2 regions of the Roseinatronobacter sp. genome follow, and region 1 is predicted to be linked to the other one. Evidence: riboswitches for the same ligand, from Rfam matches in the RefSeq annotation. Region 1 holds a riboswitch; the other holds the start of a gene.
The links. Region 1 has a riboswitch for thiamine pyrophosphate ahead of thiD (bifunctional hydroxymethylpyrimidine kinase/phosphomethylpyrimidine kinase). Riboswitches for the same ligand answer to the same signal wherever they lie in the genome.

Region 1 (3,217 bases):
GGTTGCGCCCAGCATATAGACGCCATTCGCGCGCGGCACGATATATAGCGGATGACGCGGATGCAGCAGGCGCACAGGGCGGGTCAGCGCGATATCGGGCGCGCGCAAAACGATCATTTCGCCGCGCACCCCGCGCAGCCCCCGCACAGGGCTTGCCATGCCGCGCGCATCGATGACAGGGCCGGTTACGTCATCGGGCGTGGCCGCTGCCTGTTGAATATCCACCCCGCGCGCGCGCAACGCAGCCAGCAAATCGGCAAGTGCCGTGCGCGGGTCCAGATGGGCCTCGGCGCTGAAAAACAGCGCCTGCGAAGGGCCGGGCAGGTCCGGCTCCAACTCGGCCAGACCGTCCCTGACCCATTCATGCCCGTTTGTGCGGCGCGCAAAGCGTGCCAACTCGCCCCTGTCGCGGTCCAGCGCGACCACCAGCGACCCGCGATAGGTGACATTTGTCACCTCGGCCCAAGCGGCGGCAGCGTGCTGGCCATGTGCGACAACGGCGGCTTCTGCCACCGCCCCTTCGCAAAACGGGGCCAGCATGCCCCCTGCCCACCACGAACACCCGTGCGGCCCCGGCGCGCCGCTGCGGTCCATCAGGCGCACGCTTGCGCCCGCCTTGCACAGCGCCCATGCGGCCCAAAGCCCTGCGACACCAGCCCCGATGATGGTCACATCAGCCATTGGGCCATATCCCGTGAAAATGATGCACCGGCCCGTGACCGGACCCCACGCCCAGCCCGTCCGCATGCGCGATGGCACCTTGCAGATAGGCATGCGCCCGCGTCACGGCTGCTGCCAGCCCCATGCCCTGCGCCAGCCCTGCCGCAATCGCGGCTGACAATGTGCAGCCGGTGCCATGGGTGTTTTTCGTGGCGCGGCGCGGCGCGGACAGGCGGGTTACACCTTGCGCGTCAATCAACAGGTCCACACAATCCGACCCGTCGCCGTGCCCGTCTTTCATCAGCACGGCCTGCGCGCCCAAGGCGCGCAATGCCTGCCCCTGTTCCAGCATTTCAGCCTCGTTGCGCGCAGGGGCCGTGCCCAGCAGATCCGCAGCTTCCGGCAGGTTCGGCGTCAGCACCGTAGCGCGCGGCAGCACTTCACTGCGCAACGCCGCCAGCGCATCGGCGGGCAGCAGCCTGTCGCCCGATTTTGCAACCATCACCGGGTCCAGAACCACCGGCATTTCCTGCCCGCGCAGCCCTGCCGCCACAGTCGCGATTGCCGCGGCATCGCCCAGCATGCCCAGTTTGACCGCACGAATTGCCAGATCATCAAACACCGCCTGCATTTGCGCGGCGATCATCGCAGGGCTTGCGGGTTCCACCATGTTGACCGCGCGCGTGTTCTGCGCGGTCAGTGCCGTAATGACCGATGCGCCATACACGCCCAGCGCGGAAAATGCCTTCAGATCCGCCTGAATACCGGCACCGCCACCGGAATCCGATCCGGCTATGGTCAAGGCTATGGGGGTCAAGCGCGCCTCCTTTCGTTGTGGGTACCAACGTCAGAGGACGGAATGCGGGCCTGTCATGGCCCTTTTTGCGCACCGTTCCCTACGCCGGTATGATCCGGATCAGGTTCGATGGGTTGGCGTGACGCCTCTCAGCCTTGCAAGCAAGGCACCCCAACGGTTGTTGACAGGGAAGCTAATTCAAAACATCCCCAGCGGCAAGTGCAGATAGATGCGCAATGTCATCCTGCACCGGTCAGGCAACATCGCGCCCCTACGGACAGGCCGGATACGGCGTCACGCGGCGTTACCCGACAACGGCAGCGAGATGACAATCCCGCACCCTTTGGTGCCATGCGCCAGATAGGCAGACCCGCCATGCGCCACAACGATCGAGCGCACGATCGCGAGCCCCAGCCCGCAGCCCGAACGATCCCGTTCATTTCCGCCGTGCTGCGGCAACCTGACGAAGCGCTCGAAAACATGCTCGGACGCGGTCACGGGAATACCCGGCCCGTCATCCTCTATGGTCAGGGTAAGCTGGCGGTCGTCGGGTTCCAGACGCAGCCGGATTTCCTCGCCGTGGCTGGCCCCGTAGCGCAGCGCGTTGTCCAGCAGGTTGTCAATCACCTCGCGCAGAAGGACAGGGTTTCCGGTGACGACCATGGGTTGTGCCGGCGCTTGCAAATGGACCTCGACCCCTTCGGCCAGCGCCACAGGTGCAAATTTGCGTGCCTGCTCGGCCACAAGCTGGCGAAAATCAAGCGGGGTCCGGCCTGTTGCCGCAGTATGTTCTGCAATTTCCAGACTAAGCAACTGCTGGCTCAGGCGCGACAACTCGCTTGCTGCTGCATGCAGATCTGTAACTCGGGCATCACGCTGTTGCGCGTCCTTGCTGGACAGCGCGGCTTCAGCCTGCGCGCGGATGGCGGCAACGGGATTGCGGCGCTGCAATTCCGCCTGAAGCCGCGCGAACAGGGAATTCATTGTCCCTACCAGGGGGCGCACCTCGTTGGGAACAACGCGCCGGATGGGGTTCAACTCCGATGGGCTGCGCAAAGACACCGCTTCGCGCAGGTCGGTCAGCGGGCGCAAACCTTGGGCGATTCCGATCCAGACTGCTGCCGCCGCAGTCACAAGCACCAGCGCCAGAATACCAAGCGCCTGTTGCAAGATAATCAGGCTAAGTGCGCGGCGCTGGGTCGTCGACTGCCAGACCAGAACCGTTGTCCAGCCATCAAAGAACGGGTCGGCGATAAACTCGCGCAGGACCACTGCACGCGCTGGCTGCCCGTTATAGGTGAAATCGAAGAAATGTGGTTCCCCGCCACGCAGTTCAGCAGGGATAATGCCTTCGGGTGTGTCGGTATAGCCTGCAAGAATTCGCCCATCCGCCGCCGAGACATTGTAAAAGATCGGATCGCCCAAGGCCCCAACCAATGAATCCAGCAATGCATCGGACACGACATCACCCTGGGTTATGATGACCTCTCGGGCGACGACATGGGCGACAATCTTCAGCGCGTCGTCATACAGGGCCTGCGACATTGTTTGTGCCTGCCAGTAGCGGATTGTTCCCGCCATGACCGCCACGGCAACAAGCGGCAGTAAAATCAGCACAAACAGGCGCAGCCGCAAGGACCCTGCAAATGGTTTGCGGTTCAGTGAAAGGCCGCGCCTCATGCTTTGTCGACCTGCATCAGGTATCCAAGGCCGCGCAGCGTGCGGATGCCGACCCCGTGCCCGTCCAGCTTGCGCCGCAAC
Region 2 (3,217 bases), on a different contig from region 1:
AGCCCAGTCCAGCCCCTGATTTATCAGCCCCGACCGGCCAAACACCGCCAGCAGCCCCAGCACGGCCACCAATGTGGGCAGGATGAATGGTGCCCCCATCAGCGTAATCAGCAGACCGCGCCCCCTGAAGTGCCGCCGCGCCAGCGCACGCGCAACAGGTATGGCCAACACAACCGACAGCAGCGCCGACAAGGCGGCCTGAACCAGTGTGAACCGCACGGCCGCCCAGTCCGCCCCGCGAAGTGCACTGAAACCGTCCGCGCGCATGGCAACCGCACCCAAGGCCCCGAAATTCAGGACCAGCAGCCACGCGGCAACTCCCCCGCCCGCAAGCAGGGTGAACAGCCGCGTGGCGCTGGCCGGATCACGGATCACCGCGTCATGCCATCCAGCCAATGCGCCAGTGCGGGTGTGCGGCGGTCATCTGCCATATCCTCGGTCAGGAATATCGCTGTCTCGGGCAAGGGCAGGTCGCGGAATACCTGCGGCCAGTCCTCGCGCGGCAGGGCCGACGGATAGGACCAGTTGGCAGTTGCAATCATGGACTGGAATTCCTGCGACAGGATGTAGGCCATGAATTGCCGCGCCAGATCGGGCTGTGTCGCGCCTGCCAGAATGCCCGCCGCCTCGGCAATGAAATAATGCCCTTCGTCAAAAATCGCGGCTGCTTTGGTGTCATCATCTTCTTCGGCAATATGATAGGCGGGCGATGTGGTGTAACTTAGCACCATGTCAGCCTCGCCATCGGTGAACATGCCATAAGCCTCGGACCAGCCAGCAGTGACCGTGACCGTCTTGGCCGCAAGGTTCTGCCAGATCCTGTGCGCGTCCTCGCCATACAGGTGATCGACCCACAGCATCAGCGCCAGCCCCGCACCGGACGAACGGGGGTCCTGCCAGATCAGGGAAATATCATCCCGTTCAATCAGTTCCGCAAAGCTGGCAGGCGGGGTTTCCAGCCGCGTTTTATCATAGACAAAGGCCGCGTAGGACCAGTTGAAGGGGATAAAACGGTCGTCATTCCATTCGACCGGCACGGTCAACGGGGCCAGATCCTGCCCATGTTGCACAAACAGGTCGGACTGGCGTGCACGCAGCAGTTCATCCGTGCCCAAACCGATAACAACATCGGCCTGCAAGCGCGGCCCTTCCAGCATCAGGCGGGGCAGAACGTCACCTGTTCGATATTCCAGCGTGCAATCGCAGCGCGCCTCGAACCCCTGTTTGATGGCAGGCCCCGGCCCCCAGCTGGACCCGAAGTAATCTGGTGCCAGCACAGTCAATGTGTCCGCCTGCGCAGGACCTGCCATTGCCAGCGCTGCAAGTGCCACGACATGAAAACGTGTCATCTGTTCAATCTCCTTCATTCACCAATGGCGGGGATTGAAACGGGTATATTGCCCGCAACCTTCCCTCCGCCGGTCTTAACCGGGTCAGGTTCAACGGGTCCGCAACAATCGCATCTCAGCCCGCACGCGGGCACCCCGAGGTGCCCTATCACTTAGGGGCTTTCATCTGTCGCGGCAAGTGCGGTGCTTGAGCCTTGCGCGCCTTACCGCTAAGTGAATACGTCAAAGGAGTGCACGCATGAGCTTTAACACATTCGGCCATCTGTTCCGTGTCACCACATGGGGCGAAAGCCACGGTCCCGCGCTTGGCGCCACTGTCGATGGCTGCCCCCCGGGGGTCGCGCTGGATGCGTCCATGTTGCAGCACTGGCTGGACAAACGCAAACCCGGCCAAAACCGCCACACCACCCAGCGGCGCGAACCCGACCAGGTGGAAATCCTGTCCGGTGTCTATGAAGGGCGCACCACCGGGACGCCCATTCAACTGATGATCCGCAATGTCGACCAGCGGTCCAAGGATTACGGCAATATCCTTGATACCTTCCGCCCCGGCCATGCGGATATCACCTATTTCCAGAAATACGGCCTGCGTGACCCGCGCGGCGGCGGGCGGTCCTCTGCGCGGGAAACGGCTGCGCGTGTTGCCGCTGGTGGTGTGGCGCGCGCGGTTCTGGCAACACTGGTGCCGGATTTGACGATTGCGGGATATATGGTGCAAATGGGGACGCACGGCATTGACCGCGCGCGCTTCGATCCGGAGGAAGCGGCCCGCAACCCGTTCTGGGTGCCCGATGCGCAAGCCGCACAGGACTGGGCGCAGGCGCTGGACCAGATTCGCAAGGACGGCAATTCCGTAGGCGCGGTGATCGAAGTGGTGGCATCAGGGGCACCAGCGGGGCTGGGCGCCCCTATCTATGCGAAGCTGGACACGGAACTGGCCGCCGCGATGATGTCTATCAATGCGGTCAAGGGTGTGGAAATTGGTGCAGGTATGGGCGCTGCGGCCCTGACCGGCGTGGAAAACGCCGATGAAATCGAGATGGGACCGGATGGTCCGCGCTACCGCTCCAACAAGGCAGGTGGAATTCTGGGCGGGATTTCAACAGGGCAGCAGATTGTCGTGCGCTTCGCCGTCAAGCCCACATCATCCATCCACACCCCGCGTGCGTCCGTCACCCGTGCGGGCGATCCCACCGATGTGGTGACGAAGGGCCGCCATGATCCTTGTGTGGGTATTCGCGCCGTTCCGGTGGGCGAGGCGATGATGGCTTGCGTCTTGTTGGATCACCTGCTGATGCAGCGCGCCCAGACGGGGGGGCTTGGGCCAGTGGGGCAGATCGGACCGGCAGCGCAGTAACGCTTGCGCGCTTTCCCCGTCAGTCGGCGGTTCTAGGGGTTGAAACGGACATTGGGAACTTTCCAAGGCGCGGAGCCAAGGCCGCAGGCCGCCGCGCCATCGGCGGGCCGTCCCGCGGCCTGCCGACTTGGCCAGCGATACGCCAAGCCATGAGAGGTGGGAGTACGCCGCCAGCATAAAGTGAACTTCACCAACGCAGGATCGACAGACCCCGGCCCGCCGATCGCGCGGGCCTTATCCAAGTACGAAGGGCAACTTCAGGCCACGAACCGCCGCCAACGGTGCCTTGGGAACCTGACACTGTCAGCGTCCGGACAGGTTGCGCCCTGAGTGCCGCCCGTCCCGTTACCTGATCGACACCCCTGCTTCCGGCGCCTGCGCCACCACATCCGCAACGAATTGTTGCAGCCAGCGTGCCAGTTCAGGGTCAGGCGTTGGTGTGCGTCCCAGCCCCAAGGGCACATCCAGCGGGCTGCGGTCATAGATCACTGTGTAATGCGCAAGTGCCATG

Region 2: it holds a riboswitch for thiamine pyrophosphate, as region 1 does, so the genes downstream of both, ACTIE1_RS03440 (thiamine ABC transporter substrate-binding protein) here and thiD (bifunctional hydroxymethylpyrimidine kinase/phosphomethylpyrimidine kinase) in region 1, are expected to answer to the same signal.

What each region holds. Positions count from the first base shown of each region.
Region 1 covers NZ_JBHYFM010000015.1:6,062-9,278, forward strand. The annotation lists gene ACTIE1_RS11670 (FAD-dependent oxidoreductase) at 1-681, opposite strand, end outside; gene thiD (bifunctional hydroxymethylpyrimidine kinase/phosphomethylpyrimidine kinase) at 674-1,477, opposite strand; TPP riboswitch at 1,537-1,640, opposite strand; gene ACTIE1_RS11680 (ATP-binding protein) at 1,751-3,136, opposite strand; gene ACTIE1_RS11685 (response regulator transcription factor) at 3,133-3,217, opposite strand, start outside.
Region 2 covers NZ_JBHYFM010000002.1:88,627-91,843, forward strand. The annotation lists gene ACTIE1_RS03435 (thiamine/thiamine pyrophosphate ABC transporter permease ThiP) at 1-375, opposite strand, end outside; gene ACTIE1_RS03440 (thiamine ABC transporter substrate-binding protein) at 372-1,349, opposite strand; TPP riboswitch at 1,394-1,497, opposite strand; gene aroC (chorismate synthase) at 1,588-2,706, shown strand; gene ACTIE1_RS03450 (hypothetical protein) at 3,052-3,217, opposite strand, start outside.